DNA from 3 places in the Streptomyces sp. NPDC085900 genome. Region 2 is predicted to be linked to each of the others. Evidence: riboswitches for the same ligand, from Rfam matches in the RefSeq annotation. Region 2 holds a riboswitch; each other region holds the start of a gene.
The links. A riboswitch is a leader RNA that binds a small molecule or an ion and turns the genes downstream of it on or off. The one in region 2 is predicted to bind cobalamin.

Region 1 (7,089 bases), on a different contig from region 2:
GGCCTCCCGCACCTGGGCGACCGTGAGCCACGGCCGCGGGGCGAGGATCTTCGTGACCTGCGGGGCGAAGGAGGGGGAGGAGACCACGACGTCCGCGGTCGGGCCGTCGGCGATCACCTCTCCCTCCGCGAGGAGGACCACGCGGTCGGCGAGCTCCGCGGCCAGCTCCACGTCGTGCGTCGCGAGGACGATCGCGTGACCGTCGGCCGCGAGGGAGCGCAGGAGGGTGACCAGACGGGCCTTCGCGGCGTAGTCCAGCCCCCGGGTCGGCTCATCGAGGAGGAGCAGGGGCGGGCGGGCGGTCAGCACGACGGCCAGTGCGAGGGTGAGGCGCTGGCCCTCCGAGAGGTCCCGGGGGTGGGTGTCGTCGGGGACGCCGGGGAGCAGCCCGGAGAGGAGGTCGCGGCAGCTGCCGGGGGGTGCCTGGGCGTCCCGGTCGGCCGCCGCGCACTCGGCGGCGACCGTGTCCGCGTAGAGGAGGTCGCGGGGTTCCTGGGGGACCAGGCCCACCTGGCGCACGAGCTCCCGGGGCGAGGTGCGGTGCGGGGTGAGGCCGGCGACGCGGACCGTGCCCGCGGAGGGCTCGACGAGACCCACGAGCGCGTTGAGGAGCGTGGACTTCCCGGCGCCGTTCCGCCCCATCAGGGCGACGGTCTCACCGGCGGCGATGGTGAGCCCGACCTGGTGGAGGACCTCGGCATGCGGGCGGCGGACGGTCAGGGTACGGACCTCGGCGGCGGGGTCGGGCACCGGAGCCGGCGGGGTCGTGTCCTTGCGGCGAGAGGGGAGCCAGCGCCGCCTGCGGGTGCGGGCGGCCGGCGGCGTGCCGCCCGCCACGGCCGACGGGGTGCCGTCCGTGCGCGGGGCGTGTGCGATCTTGGCTGGCGCCGTGACGCTCGCCTTGGTCGGTGGGGTGGCGTCCGTGCGGGGGGCCGGTGCGATCTCGGCCGGCGCCGTGACGTTCGCCTTGGTCGGTGGGGTGGCGTCCGTGCGGGGGGCGGGTGCGATCTCGGCCGGCAGTGCGGCGCTCGCCCTGGTTGGCGGGGTGGCGTCCGTCTTCGGAGCGTGTGCGATCCCGGCCGGCGGCGTGAGCCTCGTCTCCATCCGCAGGGTGCCGTCGGTCTCAGGAGCGTGTGCCGCCATGGAGGCGCGACCGGCCGCGGGCGGCGCGAGGTCCGCAAGCCGCTCGCGCAGTTCGGCCGCCCTGCGGCGCGCGTCCCGGACTGTCAGTGGCAGCGGGGACCAGCCCGCCAGCCGCCCCAGTTCCACCACCGGCGGAGCCACCGGGGACACGGCCATCATCTCCGCGGGCGTGCCCAGCAGGGGGGCCGCTCCCGGGGCCGGAAGGACCGCGACCCGGTCGGCGTACTGGATGACGCGTTCCAGGCGGTGTTCCGCCATGAGGACGGTCGTGCCCAGGTCGTGGACCAGCCGCTGGAGGACCGCGAGGACCTCCTCGGCCGCGGCCGGGTCCAGGGCCGACGTCGGTTCGTCGAGGACCAGGACCCGCGGGTGCGGAGTGAGGACCGAGCCGATGGCCACGCGCTGCCGCTGCCCGCCGGACAGGGTGGCGATGGAGCGGTCGCGGAGGTCGGAGAGACCGAGCAGGTCCAGGGTCTCCTCGACACGTCGGCGCATCACCGCCGGTGCCAGACCCAACGACTCCATCCCGTAGGCCAGTTCGTCCTCGACCGTGTCCGTCACGAAGTGGGAGAGGGGGTCCTGGCCCACCGTGCCCACCACGTCCGCCAGTTCACGGGGCTTGTGGGTACGGGTGTCGCGGCCCGCCACCGTGACGCGGCCGCGCAGAGTGCCACCCGTGAAGTGGGGGACCAGGCCGCTGACGGTGTTGAGGAGGGTCGACTTGCCGGTGCCGGACGGGCCCACCAGCAGCACCAGTTCGCCCTCCGGGACCTCGAAGTCCACGCCCCGGAGGGTGGGTTCGGCCGCCCCCTCGTAGGTCACCGAGACGTCCTCGAAGCGGATCACGACGGCTCCTTGGGGGTGGGGGCGACGCAGGCGGGCAACAGGGCGACGAGTACGGCCGCCGCCGGCCAGAGCGGAAGCGTGGGTGCCGTGAGCGGGACGACGGAGGGGGCCAGGGCGGCCGGGTCGGTCGCGGCGGCCAGGGTGAGGAGCGCGGCGGGCACGGCGCCGGAGGCCGTCACCAGCCAGGCGCGCGCATCCCAGCGGTCGGGGCGGTAGCGCGTGCGCAGGCTGCGGCGGCCGCCCAGGCGGAGACCGGCGAGGGACGCGGTGACCCCGGCGAGGAGGAGGGGCAGACCGTAGGTGCCGGCCTCGGCGGTGAGCAGCCCGTACGTTCCCGCGCAGACGCCCAGCAGACCGCCGAGCGTGAGGGCGGTGGTCGTACGGCGCACGGGGGCGGGGACCTCGGCGGTACGGCCGTATCCTCGCGCGTCCATGGCCGCGGCGAGGGCGACGGAGCGCTCCAGGGCGCCTTCCAGGACGGGCAGGCCCACCTGGAGCAGGCCTCGGATGCCGCTGTCCGGGCGGCCGCGCAACCGGCGGGCGGCGCGCAGACGGTGGACGTCGACGATGAGGTTCGGCGCGAAGGTGAGCGCGACGACGACCGCCACGCCCGTCTCGTACAGCGCGCCGGGCAGGGACTTCAGCAGGCGGGCGGGGTTGGCGAGGGCGTTGGCCGCGCCCACGCAGACGAGAAGAGCGGCGAGCCTCAGGCCGTCGTAGAAGGCGAAGAGAAGCGACTCGGCCGTGACCTCGCCGCCCAGGCGGATGCCCTGGGCCCAGTGCGGGAGCGGCACTTCGGGGAGCGTGAGGAGGGTGTGCGTGCCGGGGACGGGGGAGCCGAGGGCGACGGCGAAGACGAGGCGGATGAGGAGGACGGCGAGGGCGAGCCGGAGGAAGGCGGTGTAGGAGCGGGCGTCGGGCGATCGGGGGCGGCAGGTGGAGACGACGTAGGCGGAGACGGCGATCAGGAGGCCGAGGAGCAGGGGGTTGCCGGTCCGGGTGGCCGCGGTACCGAGCGCGAGCGACCAGAGCCACCAGGCCCCGGGGTGCACGAGGGGACGCCGCTGCCGCGACCGCGGCACGGAGCCCCCCGCCGACACCCGCGGGGCGCTGCCCTGTTCGGACCGCTCGGGATCGCGGATGTCAGGCATGCCTGCGCCGTCGGGCCTGCCATGCCGCCGCGGCGCCCAGCAGCGCGACCGCCCCCGCACCCACCCACAGGCCCACCGAAGGACCGCTTCCGCCGCCGTCGGTGTGCTTGTCCTCGGCGTTCGCCACCTGCTCGCCGCACCCCTTCGCCGGATACCCGGCGATCGCGCACAGCAGGGCGTTGGTGTCGTAGCGCAGGGGCTTCGCCACCGCGGCCAGGGCGTCCGCCGTCGTCGCGTCGGCGGGCACCCGGGCGCACGCCGTGCGACGGGCGGGCGGGTGCTCGGCGGACGGGGCGTCCTTCGCCGTGCCGAAGTCGATGAGCAGGGCTATCCGCTTCTCGCCCCGGACCTCCGGGGTCCGCGCGCAGATCGCCGCGAAGGACGTCGCGCCGCGTGGCTTCGCCGCGTCCCCCGAGTCCTCGCTCACCGAGAAGCGGAAGCCCTGGACGTCGCCGTCGGAGGGGCGGGCGGTGGCGGGGCCCTGGGTGGCGTACGCCCAGTGGCCGGAGTCGTAGGTCCAGAAGGACCAGTACCGGTAGCTGGTGGCCCCGGCCGGTGCGGCGAGGCCCAGGGTGAGCAGCAGGGTCGTGAGGAGAAGGGTCGCGCGGCGGGTCACCGCTGACGCCTCCTGCCGCGGAGCATCAGCGCGAAGCCGATGAGGGCGCCGACGAGCAGGCCGCCGCCGACCGTCCAGGCCACGCCGATGGAGCCCTTGTCCTTGCCGCCGGAGGCCTTGGTGTCGTCCGGGCCGGCCGTCGGGTTGTCGTCGACGCCCGCGGGGGTAGGGCCGGTCGCGTTGAGCTTGGCGACGAGGTCCAGGCCGCCGAAGTCGTGGACGTCACCGCCCTGGGCGGCGGACGCGGCGAAGATCAGCTGGGCGTAGGCGGCGGGACCGGCCTGGGCGGCCCAGTCGGCGGCGTGGGACTCCAGCCAGTGCAGCGGCTTCGCGGCCTGGGAGTTGAAGCCCGCGGTCGAGAGGGCGACGACCGCGTCGGCCGTGTTGCCGTAGTCGGGCTGGGGCTTGGCGCCGGGCAGCGCGGTGGTGAGGTGGCCGCTCTTGGCGAGGGTCTTGGCGAGCCAGGCGGCGCCGTTGTCCGCGGCGGGCAGGTGGTCGGAGTCGCTGTCGGGGTCCGTGCAGCCGGCGGGCGCGTCGGTGTCGTCCTGCCTGCTGCCCGCGACCGTCTCGCCGAACAGGCCCAGCACGGCCGCCGCGGTGGCGTCGGCGTTCGCCGCGAGCTTGCCCTTCTTGTCGGGCTGGTAGGCGAAGGCGCCCGCGTCGGGGCCGTCGCAGGGCAGCGCGAGGCCGCGCAGGGCGTCGAAGGGGGACTTGCCGTCCTTGCGGAGGTTCGGCACGGTCACGCCGCCCTGGGCCAGGGCGCCGATCACGACGGACGTCGAGTTCGCGTCACTGGCGCCGCCGGCGGTGAACCCCCAGCCGCCGTCCTTGTTCTGCACCGACTTCAGCCAGGTGACGGCCTTTCGCACCCGGCCGTCGTGACCGCCGATCTCGGCCAGGGCCTGGACCGCGGCCGCCGTGCTGTTGGTGTCGGCCTTGCAGGGCGCGCCGGCGGTGGCGCGGTAGGCGGCGAAGGAGCCGTCGCCGCACTGCTGCCGGGCCAGCCAGGCCACGGCCGCGTCGGCCGGCTCGACACCGGCGGTGCGCTGCGCGAGCAGGGCGAGCGACTGGCGCCAGACGCCGTCGTAGGTCGGGTCGGAGGTGCCGTAGAGGCCGGCGGGGAGCGATGCCGAGGGAGACGGCGAGGCGGCGACAGCGGGGGTCGCACCGCCGAGTACGGCTGCGGCGGCCAGCGCCGCGGCGCTGTGACGGATGACGTTCATGATCGGCTGCTGCCTCTCCCTGGGGAGCCTGACAGCAGCACGGGACAGCCCCGGGCGGCTCGGCTCCGTATACCTCGACGGTGCCGTGTGGCGGCGGGGTGCCGACACACCTGAGCCGGTCACGATCCGTGCGGGGCACTCCGGCTGGCCGGTCCGGGTCGGACCGGGTCACGGTTGCGGGTCAGCGCCGGATTCGCACCGGCTTTCCCCCGTACGGGTGATGACGACCCCGACACTGTACCCGCGGGTCAGGAGCGACCTGAGAGGTGGCTGTGCGTGACGGAGGTCACTGGTGCCGGTGCCGTGAACTGCCCGGTCCCGGTGTCTTTCTGTCGCCGTCAGCCCACGACGGCCACCGCGTCCACCTCGACCAGCACCCCCTCCCGCACCAGGCGTGCCACGACGGTCGTCCGGGCCGGAAGCGGGTCGCAGTCGGCGAAGAACTCCCGGTAGACGGTGTTGAACTCGGCGAAGTGGGCGCGGTCGGCCAGATAGCAGGTGCAGCGCACGATCGAGCGGCGGTCGCCGACCACGGCCTCGACATTGGCCAGCACCCGGCGCGCCTGGTCGGCGAAGGCGGCCGGCATCTCGTGGGTGACCGGATGCAGGGGCCCCTGGCCGGAGGTGAACAGGAAAGGGCCGGTGCGCACGCCCTGTGACAGCGGCGGTTCGGTGCCGTCGGAGAAGCGGACGTAGGGCGCGGCGTCGGTGTGCACGCGCTGCGGGTCGCCGCCGAAGGGCAGGACGAGGGTGCGGGTGGCGAGCCGCCAGGTACCGTCGGCGGCCCTGCGGAAGGCGTCCTCGTAGTGGCCCACCTGGTACGGCGGCCCGGCGGGCAGGATGCCGCCCGGGTGGCCGTCGCTGCGGTACGTCGTGAAGTACGAGGTCGCCGTGGCCGTGTCCGGGCCGGTCACGGTGACCCGGATGTTGGACATGACGCGGCGCGAGAGCCGGTGGGCGGGACGGGCGCCGAAGTACGTCCGCAGGGCGTCCCGTCCCTCGATCCGCCGTTGTCCCTCGGGCCACTGCCAGACGCCGTCCTCGGTGAACAGCTCGGCCACGGTGGCGGGTTCACCGAGATCGAGTCGGTGGACGAAGTCGAGGATCAGGCGTTCGCAGGCGCGCTCGGCGAGAAGGTTCTCCATGAACACGTATTCATACGCGGTCGACGGCCGTGTACGTCACCGAATTCATGCGCGGTCGACGGCCACGTACGTCACCGGATCGCTCCCCGGCACCGCCTCCGCCCGGCCCAGCTTCACCAGCCGTCGCAGATGCGCCTCCGCTTCTGAGACGGCGATGTTCCGCGAACCGTAGGGGATTTGCTCCCAGGGCCGGTTCCACTCCATGCGCTCGGCGAGCTGCCAGGGGGTGAGGGGTGCGGCGAGCAGGCCCAGGAGCCCGGCGAGGCGTTCGTCGTGGTGGGCGAGCAACTCCCGGACGCGGGACGGGCCGTCGGTGAAGACGTGCTGGTGGGCCGGGAGCACCTCGGCGGGGGCGAGTCGGCCGACGCGTTCGAGGGAGTCGAGGTAGTCGCCGAGGGGGTCGGTGACCGTGGCGTCGTCCGGGTCCTCGTAGAGGCCGATGTGCGGGGTGATCTCGGGGAGCAGGTGGTCGCCGGAGAACAGGCGTCCGTGGCCCGGGAGTCGGGAGGGGTGCTCCTCCTCCAGGTGCAGGCAGACGTGGCCGGGGGTGTGCCCGGGCGTCCAGATCGCGCGCAACCGCCGCCCCGGCAGGTCGAGCAGCTCGCCGGGGACGATCTCGCGGTCGGGCAGGGCGGGGGAGAAGCCGGGCAGGGCGGCGCGCGGGGCGGGGTCCCGCAGGGGGGCGATGTGCTCCTCCGGGGCGCCGGCGGCCGTGAGCTTGTCGGCCATGTAAATGAACCAGCGGTCGGCCCGGGTCTCACGGGTGCGCCGGACGATCGCCGTGTCGGCCGCGTGCATCGCGATCCAGGCACCGGAGGCCTCACGCACCTTGCCCGACAGGCCGTGGTGGTCGGGATGGTGATGGGTGATCACGACGCCGTGGGTCCCGGACACGTCGGTACCGCAGGCGCGCAGCCCCTCCGCCAGAACGGACCAGGCCCCCGGGTCGTCCCAGCCGGTGTCGA
Region 2 (7,089 bases):
CTCGGCCGCCTTCACCAGCGTCCAGATCTGGGCCCTCACGGCGGGCGCCTTGGTCGGGTCGAGGTCGGAGACGAGCGCGTACTCGTCGAGCAGCTGCTCCAGCTTCGCCAGGTCGCCGTAGGTGTCGGCGCGGGCCATCGGCGGCACGAGGTGGTCGACGACCGTGGCATGCCCGCGCCGCTTGGCCTGGGTGCCCTCGCCGGGGTCGTTGACGATGAACGGGTAGACCAGCGGCAGTTCGCCCAGTACGGCGTCCGGCGCGCAGCCGCCGCTCAGCCCGAGTCCCTTGCCGGGCAGCCACTCCATCGTGCCGTGCTTGCCCATGTGGACGATCGCGTCGGCGCCGAAGGAGTTCTCCAGCCACCGGTAGGCCGCCATGTAGTGGTGCGACGGCGGCATGTCGGGGTCGTGGTAGATCGCGATCGGGTTCTCGCCGAAGCCGCGCGGCGGCTGGATCATCACGACGACGTTCCCGAACTGCAGGGAGGCGAGGACGATGTCGTCCCCGTCGACGTACAGGTTGCCCGGCGGCTCGCCCCACGCCTCCAGCATCCCGTCCCGCAGCTCCGGGTCGAGCTTGTCGAACCACGCCCGGTAGTCGGCGAGCGGCACGCGCGCGGGCGCGGCGGCCAGCTGGTCCTCGGTCAGCCACTCGACGTCGTGCCCGCCGGCCTCGATCAGCCGGTGGATCAACTCGTCGCCGCCGGAGGGGTATTCGGTGAGCGAGTAACCGGCCTCCCGCAGCGCGTCCAGCACCCGCACCGCCGACGCCGGAGTGTCCAGCCCCACCGCGTTGCCGACCCGGGAGTGCTTCGTCGGATACGCCGTGAAGACCAGCGCCAGCTTCTTGTCGGCGTTCGGCTTGTGCTTCAGCCGGGCGTGCCGTACGGCGATCCCGGCGACCCGCGCGGCCCGCTCGGGGTCGGCGACGTACACGGGGACGTCGTCGGGGCCCTGCTCCTTGAAGGAGAAGGGCACCGTGATCAGCCGCCCGTCGAACTCCGGGATCGCGACCTGCATCGCCGCGTCCATGGGGGAGAGGGCGGCGTCGGACTCGTCCCAGGCAGCCCTGGACGACGTGAGGCAGAGCCCCTGCAGCACGGGCACGTCGAGGTCGGCGAGCGCCCCGATGTCCCAGGCCTCCTCGTCGCCGCCCGCGGAGGCCTGCGAGGCGTGCGTGCCGCCGGCGGCGAGGACGGTGGCCACGAGCGCGTCGGCCCGGCCGAGGATCTCGTACAGCCCGGGGTCCGCGCCGCGCAGCGAACCGCAGTACACGGGAAGGGCGTTGGCGCCCCGCGCCTCGATCGCCTGGCACAGGGTGTCCACGAAGGCGGTGTTGCCGCTGAGTTCATGGGCCCGGTAGAAGAGCACGCCCACGGTCGGGCGGCCCTCCACCCTCTCGTACGAGCCGTGGACCCCGTACTCCGGCATCTTGTGCGGCTCGACGAAGCCCTCGCCCGTCAGCAGCACGGTGTCGGACAGGAACCGCGCCAGCTCGGTCAGGTTGGCCGGCCCGCCCTCGACGAGGTACTTCAGCGCCTCGGCGACCACACCCGCCGGCACGGACGACTCGGCCATCAGCTCCGCGTCCGGCACGGCCTCCCCGCCGAGCAGCACGGTCGGGACGCCGGACGCCTTCAGCGCGGCGAGCCCGTCCTCCCACGCCCGTTTCCCGCCGAGCAGCCGTACGACGGCGATGTCGGCGCCCTCGACGAGCCCCGGCAGCTCCCCGGCGACGTCCACCCGCATCGGGTTGCCGATCCGGTAGTCGGCGCCGGTCGCGGCCCGCGCCGCCAACAGGTCCGTGTCGGCGGTCGACAACAACAACACAGTGCTCATGCGGGCGCTCCAGGTGGAATGAATGGCAGTCCTTGCGGCGCGCCCGACTCGATGAGCCGCCACAGCGCGTCCGTGTCCGCGTGCTGTTCGATCAGGTCGCCGAGCCGGTCCAGCTGCTCCTCGCGCAGCGCGGCGAACGACGTGCCCTCGGCCGGCACGAAGCGGCGGCCCGCGGCGGCCGCCACCTCGCGCAGGAAGGCGCGCCGGAAACCGTCCGACTCCAGCGAACCGTGCCAGTGGGTGCCCCAGGTCTGGCCGACCCGGCAGCCGTCGAGGAAGGGCCGGCCCCCGCTCACGGAGGCGACCCCGTGATGGATCTCGTATCCCTCGACCCGCTCGCCGAGGGCTTCGCCCACCGGCCGGGTGAGGGTCTTCTCGCGGGCGAACCGCACCCGCACGGGCAGGACTCCGAGGCCCGCCACATGCCCCCGCCGGCTCTCCACCTCGTCCTCGATGTGCTCGCCGAGGACCTGGAAGCCGCCGCAGACACCGAGGATCGGGCGCTGTTCGGCCGCCCTGCGGCGCAGCGCGTCGGCGAGTCCCCGCTCGTGCAGCCACTCCAGGGCCCGGACGGTGCCGCGGGTCCCCGGGATCACCACGAGGTCCGCGTCCGCCAGTTCCTCGGGCCGGTCCACGAACCGCACGACGACCCCCGGTTCGGCGGCCAGCGCGTCGACGTCCGTGAAGTTGGACATCAGCGGGACCGCGCAGACCGCGACCCGCAGGACGTCCTCGCCCACCGGCGGGGCGACGTTCGACTCCCGCACGGTCCCGCGCAGGGACACCCGCAGTCCGTCCTCCTCGTCGATGCCGAGCCCGTGCCGGAAGGGCAGGACGCCGTACGTGCGCCGCCCGGTGAGCCCGTGCAGCATGTCGAGGCCGGGCTCCAGGAGGGCGACGTCACCCCGGAACTTGTTGACCAGGAACCCCGCCACGAGCGCCTGGTCCTCGGGGGACAGGAGCGCGACGGTCCCGAAGAAGGAGGCGAAGACGCCCCCGCGGTCGATGTCCCCGACCACCAGCACGGGCAGCCCTGCGTTCCGGGCGATGCCCATGTTCACGATGTCCGTGCGCCTGAGGTTGATCTCGGCCGGACTGCCCGCCCCTTCGCAGATCACCGCGTCATACGTGCCCCGCAGTTCGGCGAGACAGTCGAGAACGGTCCCGAGGAGCTTCTGCTGCCGGCCGCCGTGATACCCGCGCGCGCTCAACTCGCCCACGGGCCGGCCCATCAGCACGACCTGGCTGCTCTGCTCGCCTCCCGGCTTCAGCAGCACGGGGTTCATCAGCGCGGTCGGCTCGATCCGGCACGCCTGTGCCTGCATGGCCTGCGCCCGCCCGATCTCGGCGCCCTCGCGCGTCACGAACGAGTTCAGGGACATGTTCTGCGCCTTGAACGGCGCGACCTTGACGCCCTGTCGCACCAGCCAGCGGCAGATCCCGGCGGTGACGACGCTCTTGCCCGCGTCGGAGGTGGTGCCGGCGACGAGCAGCCCACCGCCGCTCATGACGCACGTCCCTTCAGCAGGGCGCGCGCCGCAACGCTCACGCCGAGCGAGAGCAGTCCGACGCGCCGTGACAGCCGTACGGCCCGCTCGATGTCCCCGACCTCCACGGGCCGCCCCTCACTGTTCAGCACGGGCCGGTGCTCGACCCGCCCTCCGTACGACAAGGTCCCGCCCAGGCGCACCCCGAGCGCTCCCGCGAACGAGGCCTCCACCGGACCGGCGTTGGGGCTCGGGTGCCGGCCGGCGTCGGCGCGCCAGGCCCGTACCGCCCCCGCCGGGTCGCCCCCGGCGACCGTCGCGAGCCCGGCCGTCAGCCTGGCCCCCGGCCAGCCGGCGACGTCGTCCAGCCGCGCCGAGGCCCATCCGTAGCGCCGGTACCGGGCCGAGCGGTGCCCGACCATGGCGTCCAGCGTGTTCACGGCCCGGAAGCCCAGCAGCCCCGGCACACCGCCGACGGCGCCCCACACCAGCGCCCCGACCACCGCGTCGGAGGTGTTCTCGGCGACCGACTCCACCACGGCCCGCGCGATCCCGTCGGCGTCCAGCGCCTGTGGGTCCCGCCCGCACAGATGCGGCAGCCGCGCCCGCGCGGCCTCGACGTCCCCGGCCTGAAGGGCCCGCCCGACGGTCCGGGCCTCGCGCGCGAGCGAAGTCCCGCCGACCACAGCCCAGGTGGCGGCGGCGGTCAGCGCGACGGAAGCGGTCCGGGAGGAACGTACGAGCGACTGTGCCGCGGCACCGAGGGCCACGGCACCGCCCACGCACACGGCGGTGTGCAGCGCGCCCCACCCTCGGTGGTCGCGCCACAGCACTCTTTCCACGGCGCCGGCGGCACGCCCGAACACGGCGACCGGATGCCCGCGGCGGGGATCGCCGAGGAGCTGGTCACCGAGGAGTCCGGCGGCGGCGCCGTACGCGAAGACGCGATCGGCCCGCACCGGCTCAGCCCGCCACGGGGTCGGGCAGGGCTCGGTGGATGAACCTCAACAGGCAGCCGCGCATGGCGATATGTCCTCACTCAGGGTGTCCACGCCCTGGTTCGACGAGACCGGCGGTGGGAGTTCCTGGCTTCCGGGGGATTGCTACCCCGGTGACAGTGGCGGGACCGCGCCGGAATCTCACCGGCTTCCTCCCTTGCCGCCGTACATGGCTCCGGAAGTCCACCATGCGCCCGTACGGCAGTCAACTTGCCGTTGACCTGCGGCGCGGGAGTGTGCTGAGGCCCACACGCAGGGGGTCGCCGGGGTCACCGGAACGCGTGATGCCGGGACGGATCACCGTCCCGGCATCACAGGTGCGTTCGAGGCTCAGGCCTTGTTCATGATCAGCGAGATTCCGTACGCGACGGCCGCCGCGCATCCCGCGAAGGCCACGTAGGCCCCGGTCGCGGCGAGAGCCGCCGAGTTGCCCTCGGCCACGGCCCGTTCGCGGCGGGCCAGGCCCATCACGCCGAGGGTGAACAGGGCGACGAGACCCACGGTGACCGCGAGGCTGACGCCGAAGACGGAGCCCAGAGCTGCCCAGTCGATCTTCATGCTGCTGATTCCTTCGTTACCTGATGCTCGAGACTCAGACGGCGGCCGGCGGGGCCGCCGGCTCCGTGGTCGTGGTCGTGGCCGGCGCCGAGATGGTGGCCGTCAGCTCCTCGCTGACGGTGCCCGCGGGCGGCGGGGTCACGGCGGCGATGGCCGTGGTCACCACGCCGGGCGGTTCCTCGGTCTCGTTGACGTTGGACGCGTCGACGACCTCGCGGCGCGAGAGCTTCCAGATCGCGGCGCTCGCGGCGACCAGGAAGACGGCGACGAGGGCGGTGCCCCAGTCCCCGAGATCCGTCACGGACTCGGCGCCCGCGCCGACGAGCGCGGCGGCCGGGAGGGTGAGGACCCAGGCGACCAGCATGCGGGTCGCGGTCGACCAGCGCACCACACCGCCCTTGCGGCCCAGGCCCGCGCCCATCACCGAGCCGGAGACGACGTGCGTGGTGGAGAGCGAGAAGCCGAGGTGCGAGGAGGCCAGGATCGCCGTGGCGGCGCTGGTCTGGGCGGCGAAGCCCTGCTGCGGCTGCAGCTCGGTCAGGCCCTTGCCCATCGTGCGGATGATGCGCCAGCCGCCGATGTAGGTGCCGAGCGCGATGGCGAGACCGGCGGAGAGGATGACCCAGGTGGGCGGGTCGGCGTCCGGGGCGACGACTCCGCCGGCGACCAGGGCGAGGGTGATGATGCCCATCGTCTTCTGCGCGTCGTTCGTGCCGTGCGCCAGGGAGACCAGTCCGGCGGAGGCGACCTGCCCGGCGCGGTAGCCCTTGGCGGCGGCCTTGCCCTCGGCCTTCTTGTCCAGGGTGTAGGAGAACCGCGTCGCGAGGAGCGCGGCGAGACCGGCGACGATCGGGGCGGCGAGCGCCGGCAGGAGCACCTTGGTCGCGAGCACGTCGCCGTGGACGGCACCGAAGCCGGCCGAGGCGACGGTGGCGCCGATCAGACCGCCCATGAGGGCGTGCGAGGAGCTGGAGGGCAGGCCCACCAGCCAGGTCAGAAGGTTCCAGAGGATCGCGCCGACCAGAGCGGCGAAGATGACCTCGGGACGGATGCCGGTCTCGTCGACGAGACCCTTGGAGATCGTGTTGGCGACCTCCACGGAGAGGAAAGCGCCCACAAGGTTCAGCACGGCGGACATGGCCACCGCGACCTTGGGCTTGAGTGCACCGGTCGAGATGGTCGTGGCCATCGCGTTGGCGGTGTCGTGAAAACCGTTCGTGAAATCGAACGCGAGTGCGGTTACCACCACAATCGCGAGGATCAGCGAGAAGTTTTCCATTTACCCAGGCAATCGTTCGAAGTCATCGGACGGTTGACCGTAAATAACCTGGGTGAACGGAAGATGAACTGAGATGGGCATCGGGGTGTCGGAAACCAGCCGCCCCGGGTGAACTTCCTCAGCTGGGCCTGCGACCCGTTGAACAGGTTCTGGTCACCCGGCAGGGCGCCGCCGTTGTCGTACTGCCAGAAGGTCCAGGACGACCATCCGGCGGGCAGCGCCCCCGCGTCCGCCGCGCCGTGCCGGGCGATCCACAGCGCGTGGTTCGAGGCGAAGGCGCGGCTGCCGCCGGTGCACGTGTTCCACCAGTGGGCGGTCGTGTAGATCACCGGGCGGCGCCCGGTGAGCCGCTTCACCTCGTCGCTGAACGAGTGGATCCAGCCGGTCATGGCGGCCTTGCTCAGCCCGTAGCACCGGTGCCCGGCGCTGTAGGGGTTGTATTCGATGTCCAGCGCGGGCGGCAGGGTCCAGCCGTCCGCCCGCCAGGCGCCGCCGTGGCGCACGAAGTACGCCGCCTGCGTCCTGCCCGGCGACCTGTCCGGCAGGGCGAAGTGGTACGCCCCCCGGACGATGCCGGCGGCGCGGGCGCCGTCGTACTGCCGGGAGAAGTAGGGACTGACGTAGTCCGTGGACTCGGTCGCCTTGATGTAGACGAACCTGGCGCCCTTGGCCTTCGCGCTCCTCCAGTCGACGTTCTTCTGGTGCGAGGAGACGTCGTGTCCCCTGGGCGGACTCGCGGCGAACGCCGGCGACCGGGTGAGCGCGGTTCCCGCGACGGTGAGCGCCGCGACGAGCAGGGCGGCCGCACGGGTGCGGCGGCCGGACGGTTTGCGACCACGGGCCATGTGTCCCCCCGGAATGGCGACGTGCACGACAAATCACCGGGAGATTACTGAAAGATCCGTGCATGCCCGCTGATCTCCGGCCA
Region 3 (7,089 bases), on a different contig from region 2:
CGCACGGGGTGAGGTCGGGCCACGCCGCGAGCCGGTCCATGGCCTTCTGAGCCGGTGTCATGTGCCCATGGTGAGGTGCTCACCGCGGCGACACCAGGGATTGCGGCAACCGTAACCCTCAAGAGACGTCGCGCATTTCGGCCTCCCGCACCCCGGGACGCCACCGGGGCCTGGGCGGCCCCGTCGCGTCCGGCCTCGCCAAACCCGTCAATGGGGTGATAATCGGTACATGAGTACCGCGACGTTCGAAATAGCGGCCTCGTCGGGTGACGTACTCAACGTGATCGCCGCCTTCGCCGGCGGCCTGATCATCGCAGGTGCCCTGATCTGGGCCTTCTGGTTCGGTATGCGGGTCGGCGACCGCGAGCTCCCGCGGCCCGGGCCCGGCGAGCAGCCCCACCTTCCCGCGGGCGGAGCCGTCCACGAGATGAGCGAGGTGCGCGAACCGGACGAGGTCCCGCACTCGCAGGACGGTGAGCGCCTGACGCCGTACGAGCTCCACCACTCGGGAAGCCGTACCGGAAAGGACCAGCACCGCCGGCGCTGGATGCCCGGCTCCAGCGGCTCCTTCGGCAGCGGCGGCCTGGGACACAGGTAGCGTCCCGGCCGCTCACGCCATCCAGAAGAAGACCGCCGTCATCCGCTTCTCCTCCAGCGTCCTGCCGGTGTAACCGGTCGCGCTGTGCACGAGGTTGGCGTTGTAGAGGAGCAGCCGGTTGTACCTGTGCGGGACGCGTACGTCCTCCTCGAAGTGGTCGGCCGGCACGTACCGCGTGCCGAGGGCCTCGACGAGGTTGTTGTGCGGGGCCTGGACGATGTTGCCGCCGAGCCGGCCGCCGGGCAGGGACTGACGGTAGAAGGCGGTGCCGCAGTCCTTGCCGACGCCCGGGTTGAGGTACAGCACGGCCGCGTACCGGCACAGCGCCCGCGAGTCGGTGTGCGGACGCGGCTCGCTCTCGCCCTCGCCGACGACCTGGACCCAGTTGTGGTTGAGGGTCCCGCCGCCGGGCGCCTTCTGCACCCACAGCTCCTTCGCCCCGGTCGCCTGCCGCACCAGGCGCTCGACCCGGGCGAGCTCCGCGGGTTCGAGCCCCGGCATGGTGCGCAGACCGGGCCAGGTCTCCGAGGTGTAGGGGTAGCCCCGAACCCAGTCGTCCTTCGCCAGACAGCGCGCGCGTACGGCGTCCACGTCGGGCAGCACGTCGTCGAGGACCCAGTAGTCGCGGCCCTTGGTGGGCTTGCGGTAGGGCAGGACGGGAAGGGCCGCGGGGACCCGGGGGGCGGGCTGTGGGGGCATGGGCCGAATCTAGGTCGGGGGCCCGTCTCGACTCTCCCGTGAAGTGGTCAACATTCCGTCAACCTGTGTCATGAACACCGCACCATGATCCGCCTCACACCCGTGGGATTTTACCGAATCAAAAGGTTCCGGCCCCCGGTGCCGTCCGTACTCACCTCCGTCCGACCCCCGCCGCAGAAGGGCGGGACAACCGATTGGGCAGGAGGCACGGTGCGCTTTTCGCGGAACGCGACGGGAACTCTCTTCGTGGGCGGTGCCCTCAGTCTGACCCTCGTCGCACTCGCCTATCCCTCGATGCTCGGGGTGAACACCGTGTCCAGTTCGGGGACGAGAGTCATCGCGCAGACGCAGTGGGGGCCGCTGACCGAGTCGGACCGGGACTTCGTGGTCAAGGTGCGCGCCGCCGGCCTGTGGGAGTACCCCGTCGGCCAGCTCGGCCTGCAGAAGGGGCAGAGCGCGGCGGTCAAGACCGCCAGCAAGCACCTCATCGACGGCCACGCGGCACTGGACGCCAGCTGCCGCAAGATCAGCACGATGCTCAACATCACGATCCCCAACGTGGCGAGCCCGCAGCAGGTGGGGTTCGTCAACACGCTCAAGGCGGACAGCGGCAAGCAGTTCGACACCGACTTCGCCAACATCCTTCGCGTGACGCACGGTTCGATCTTCAACACCATCGCGAAGATCCGCTCCACCACCAAGAACACCGTGGTGCGGACCCTGGCCGACCAGGCCAACGCAACGGTGCTGGACCACATCACGGTCATGGAGAACACCGGGCTGGTCAACTTCGACCAGGTGCTCTTCCAGGAGACCACCCCGCCGAAACTGCCCGCCAAGGACCTGACCCCGCCGCCCCCGGCCGCAGGTCAGCCCCAGATCGTGCTCACCCCGCCGGTGGACAGCACCACCCAACCCCCGGTCCTGCCGGGCGAGTCCAGCCCGAACGCCAGCCCCACTCCGACGGTGGGCTGAGCGACGGACAGCGGAAGGACCCTCTCCCGCTTGTGTCGAAATTGTGATGGACGGTTGAACTACCGCTGCGTCACCGCAGGTTGACAGCGTTCGATCACGGGATCCACGATGTGAGCGCACTGAGGCTCATGTGACCAGTGAGCCCGGTGTTTCTCCGACCATCACCCCGGCAGGGCCGGCCGCCGCATGCCCTCACGCTGCCCGCGCGGCCCTCGCCGGGTGCTGCACATGCCGAAGTGGGGATCCCGCCATGTCCACAGCGAGACGTGTCACCGCGCGCCGACTCCTCGGAACGGGCGCCGCGTCGCTCGCCCTGTGCGCCGCCACCGTCGCCGCCGCCTCCGGGGCCTGGGCGCACGGCGGCGCCCCCGGCGGAGACGGCTGGAAGGCGGGCGGCTCCTACAAGCCCGGCACGGGCGCCGGCACCAAGACGGAGACCGACCGCTGCCAGTTCTCCCTCGACGGCACGGACTTCTACGACTCGGTGAAGGTCGACGACCAGAACCTCAAGCCCACCGACGACGGCAAGGTCCACATCAAGGTCCGCACCGCCGGCGACGCCTCCACCTGCACCGCCTCGCTCGCCTCCTACCTCGCGCACGGCGCCACCTTCGCCACCTCGGGTCAGCAGGTCTTCGTCGACTTCGACACGGTGACGGTCAAGCCCGGCCAGACCGACTCCCTGGACATCGCGGTGCCGGACGCGGGCTGCTTCGCGCAGATCGACCTCTACCGCGGCGCCACCAGGTTCGACGGCAAGCAGGGCGCCGGCGACGGCTTCGAGCACGGCGACCTGCCGGCCGGCCCGGACCACGCGGTCATCAAGGACAAGCTGATCGCGTCCTGGAACGGCGGCACGAAGGACTGCACGACCACCGAGTCGCAGCCCCCGGCCACGCCCTCCACGACCCCGTCCACCCCGGCCGGGGAGAGCCCCACCCCGACGCCGAGCGCCTCGGAGTCGACGCCGGACACCCCCGTGGCGTCCGCGTCCACCAGCGTCCCGGCGGCCACGCCGAACGGCGGCGGTGGCGACCTCGCCGAGACCGGCGGCGGCAGCGACTCCGGCATGATCGCCGGCGGCGCGGCGGTCCTGCTGGCCGGCGGCGCGGCGATCGTCGTCGCGAGCCGACGCCGGCGCGGCGCCCGCTCCTGAACCACTCCCGAACGACGGACGCCCCGGGGATCCCCCGCTCCGGGGCGTCCGTCACGTCCGCACGCCGTCAGCTCGCGTCGGCCGCACAGTGCTTGAGCAGCAGCCGTACGTCCTCGTCGACGACCCGGTAGCGCACGACCCGCCCCTCCTTCTCCCCGGCGACCGCACCGGCCGCGCGCAGCAGCCGCAGCGCCTGGGAGACGGCCGGGTCGTTCATGCCGGTCGCGATCGCCAGGTCGGACACGGCCAGCGGCCCCGTGCGGTGCAACGCGAGCAGCAGGGCCAGCCGCTTGGGGTCGGCGAGCAGGGAGAAGCGGTCGGCCCAGGCGCGGACATGGGCCTCGTCACCGATGGCGGCGATGGCGTCGCACACCCGGTGGCCGTCGATGGTGCGACGGTCTGCGCGGTCGGCCGGGACGAGATGCATGGAGTCATCCTCGCAGCCCCATATGTGATCTTGAATACCTGCGCAGGTACGCAGCTATGCAGGGATACGTGCGGTCGCCTACGGTGAGCGGGCCGTGGCGTTCGGGAATCCGGTGCGATACCGGAGCGGCCCTCGCCACTGAAATCGGGGAGTCCCCGTCCCGCGTCCCGCAAGGGACAGCCACTGGTCGTCTCACGACGGCTGGGAAGGCAGGGATGACGGACGCACGACCCGTAAGCCAGGAGACCGGCCACGGCAGCTCACGAAAGATCCACGAGGTGCTGGAGCTGATCGCATGACCCTGCCTGAGATCAAGGACGTCTCCTTCCGCTGGCGGCGCGAGGACACCGTCAAGACCGCCGGACTGGTGGCGGTGATCGCCGCCCTTCACATCGTCGCCTTCGGAATCCTCTTCCTCCTGGTGGTCCCCGGCCACTACGAGGTCGGCTCCAAGGCCTTCGGCATCGGCCTGGGCATCACCGCCTACACACTGGGCGTGCGGCACGCCTTCGACGCCGACCACATCGCCGCGATCGACAACACCACCCGCAAGCTGATGGCCGACGGCAAACGGCCGGTGTCCGTCGGGTTCTGGTTCGCGCTGGGGCACTCGAGCGTGGTGATCGTGCTGGCCGTGATGATCGCGGCGGGCACGCAGCTCGCCGACAAGGTGACCAACCAGAACTCCGGCACCCACCAGGTCCTCGGCTTCCTGGGGACCACGGTCGCCGGTGCCTTCCTCTACCTGATCGCCGCGCTCAACCTGGTGGCCCTGGTCGGCATCGTGCGCGTGTTCCGGGCGATGCGGGCGGGGACGTACGACGAGAACGAGCTCCAACGGCACCTCGACTCCCGCGGTTTCATGAACCGCTTCCTCGGCCGTCTCACCCGGTCCATCAGCCGCCCCGGCCAGATGTACCCGGTCGGCTTCCTGTTCGGGCTCGGCTTCGAGACGGCCACCGAGGTCACCCTCATGGTCATGGCGGGCTCCGGAGCGGCGGCGGGCCTTCCCTGGTACGCGATCCTCTGCCTGCCCCTCCTCTTCACCGCGGGGATGTGCCTGTTCGACACGCTCGACGGCACGTTCATGAACTTCGCCTACCAGTGGGCGTTCTCCAACCCGGTCCGCAAGGTCTTCTACAACCTCACCATCACCGGCCTGTCCATCGTGGTCGCCTTCTTCATCGGCACGATGGAACTCGCGGGCCTGGACGTCGGCAACATCGGCTACGTCATCGTCGCCCTGTTCATCATCGTGTGGGCGGCCGCACTGGCCTACTGGCGCCTGGCGAAGGTGGAACAGCGCTGGACGGCACGGGCGGCCGAAGCGGACTAGGACCGCTCGACGGTAGCCAGATACAACTTCACGAACCGCTCCACGTCCACGTCCAACGCCACATCGACCAGGGCCTGTTCACGGGCGCCCTCATGGTGCTCGGCCTCGCCGGGCCGAGGGCGCCGGTCGACGATCGTCTGCCCTCGCGTCGCCCCCGGCGCGAGGGAGACCTCGACGGGGAGCAGCCGCGTGCCGATCCCCGCCGGATCGACGACAGCGCACACGGCACCCGCGTCCCCCAGCCCACCGGCCTCCTCGGCCTCGGGCGCCTCACCGGGATGGGCCGGCCGATGGGCCAGCAGCTCACCGGCCAAACGAGTCCCGGGTTCGGAGGACGCCCGCAGCCGATGCACGTCCGCACTGGGCACGACGACCTGGGTAAAAACATCCAGCCCGTACATGGTGATCGGCACCCCGGCGGTCAGCAGCACCGCTGCCGCCTCGGGGTCGTGCCAGACGTTGAACTCGGCGACGGGTGTGGCGTTGCCGGTCGCCACCGCGCCGCCCATGAACACGATCCGCTCGATGTTGCGGGTGACCTCGGGATGGGTCCGCAGCAGCAGCGCGATGTTGGTCAGGGGCGCGGTGGGAATCAGGGTCACCGGACGCGGCGAGGCGAGGATCTCCCTGTGCAACAAAGTCACCGCGTCCACGTCGACCGGCCTCCGCCCGGGCGCGGGCAACCCGAGATCGCCCATACCGTCGACCCCGTGCACCGGAGCCGGCCGCGCAGGCTCGATCAACGGCCGCTCGGCCCCCCGGGCGACCGGAATGTCGGGCGCCCCGGCCTGCTCCAGCACGGTGAGGGTGTTACGGACGACGCCGTCCACGTCCGTGTTCCCGGCGACGCAGGTCACCGCCCGCAGATCGAGCCCCGGATGCCGCACGGCGAACAACAGCGCCAGGGCGTCGTCGACACCGGTGTCACAGTCGATGATCACCGGAATGCCCACCACGACGAACTCCTCTCGACGCCCCGCACCAGCGACTGTACGAGGGATACCGCACCCGGGCCACAAGGGACCCGCGGCCGCGTACGGCGAGAAGGGGCCGCGGCGGGGGGTGCCCGCCCGCAGTGTCGGGCGTCAAGAAACAGCACATCCCACCCCACAGCACCGCCCGACCGAGGACGGACACCCCCGGCGCCGCGGCCCCGCCCCCAGACCCCTACGCGCACCCCCACAACGCACCACCACGCGCCGCGACCCGCTCCCCGACCCGCCGCACCAACTCCGCACCGGACATCACACCGACCCGCCGCCCGTCCCGCAGCCGCAGCGCCACCTGATCCCCCTCGGCCTCCCGCGCCCCGATCACGGCCTGGTACGGCACCAGCCGAGCCCCCCGGATCCGAGCCCCCAGACTGCCGCCCTCCGGCCCGACCAGTTCCACCCGCAGCCCCAGCGCCGAAGCCCGCCGCACCAGCGCCTCCGCCACCGCCCGCTGCTCCTCCGCGACCGGCAGCACCACGAGCTGCACGGGCGCGAGCCACACCGGAAACGCGCCGCCGTGTTCCTCGACGAGTTGCGCGACCACCCGCTCCACGCTGCCGATGATGCTGCGGTGCACCATCACGGGCCGGTGCTTCGCACCGTCGGCACCGACATACTGCAGGCCGAACCGCTCGGGCTGATGAAAGTCGATCTGCACGGTGGACAGGGTGGCCTCACGCCCAGCGGAGTCGACGACCTGAACGTCGATCTTGGGCCCGTAAAAGGCGGCTTCGCCCGCAACGGCCTCGTAAGGAACACCCTCGGCGTCCAGCACCTCCCGCAGCAACCCGCTGGCCCGCTCCCAAACAGCTTCCCCGGCAACGTACTTGCCGCCCTCACCCGGCAGAGAAAGCCGGAAGCGAGCGGCCCGGATGCCGAGATCGGCGTAGGCCCGCCGGATGAGCC

Region 1: linked by a shared signal. The riboswitch ahead of ACIGDI_RS03635 (prenyltransferase/squalene oxidase repeat-containing protein) and the one ahead of ACIGDI_RS36975 (cobalamin biosynthesis protein) in region 2 are both predicted to bind cobalamin.
Region 3: linked by a shared signal. The riboswitch ahead of ACIGDI_RS32350 (HoxN/HupN/NixA family nickel/cobalt transporter) and the one ahead of ACIGDI_RS36975 (cobalamin biosynthesis protein) in region 2 are both predicted to bind cobalamin.

The regions. Positions count from the first base shown of each region.
Region 1 is NZ_JBITSP010000001.1:811,291-818,379, forward strand. Features, by position in the region: gene ACIGDI_RS03620 (ATP-binding cassette domain-containing protein) at 1-1,989, opposite strand, end outside; gene ACIGDI_RS03625 (energy-coupling factor transporter transmembrane component T) at 1,986-3,140, opposite strand; gene ACIGDI_RS03630 (SCO2322 family protein) at 3,133-3,756, opposite strand; gene ACIGDI_RS03635 (prenyltransferase/squalene oxidase repeat-containing protein) at 3,753-4,979, opposite strand; cobalamin riboswitch at 5,091-5,232, opposite strand; gene ACIGDI_RS03640 (RidA family protein) at 5,318-5,695, opposite strand; partial or broken gene ACIGDI_RS03645 (nuclear transport factor 2 family protein) at 5,693-6,124, opposite strand; gene ACIGDI_RS03650 (MBL fold metallo-hydrolase) at 6,170-7,089, opposite strand, start outside.
Region 2 is NZ_JBITSP010000014.1:165,198-172,286, forward strand. Features, by position in the region: gene cobN (cobaltochelatase subunit CobN) at 1-1,839, opposite strand, end outside; gene ACIGDI_RS36970 (cobyric acid synthase) at 1,836-3,347, opposite strand; gene ACIGDI_RS36975 (cobalamin biosynthesis protein) at 3,344-4,285, opposite strand; cobalamin riboswitch at 4,386-4,527, opposite strand; gene ACIGDI_RS36980 (hypothetical protein) at 4,655-4,882, opposite strand; gene ACIGDI_RS36985 (inorganic phosphate transporter) at 4,917-6,161, opposite strand; partial or broken gene ACIGDI_RS36990 (lysozyme) at 6,263-7,006, opposite strand.
Region 3 is NZ_JBITSP010000011.1:115,080-122,168, reverse strand. Features, by position in the region: gene ACIGDI_RS32380 (luciferase family protein) at 1-61, opposite strand, end outside; gene ACIGDI_RS32375 (DUF6479 family protein) at 230-598, shown strand; gene ACIGDI_RS32370 (DUF6445 family protein) at 611-1,297, opposite strand; gene ACIGDI_RS32365 (DUF4142 domain-containing protein) at 1,544-2,272, shown strand; gene ACIGDI_RS32360 (LAETG motif-containing sortase-dependent surface protein) at 2,523-3,428, shown strand; gene ACIGDI_RS32355 (metalloregulator ArsR/SmtB family transcription factor) at 3,496-3,855, opposite strand; cobalamin riboswitch at 3,910-4,125, shown strand; gene ACIGDI_RS32350 (HoxN/HupN/NixA family nickel/cobalt transporter) at 4,151-5,191, shown strand; gene ACIGDI_RS32345 (nucleoside hydrolase) at 5,188-6,147, opposite strand; gene thrS (threonine--tRNA ligase) at 6,359-7,089, opposite strand, start outside.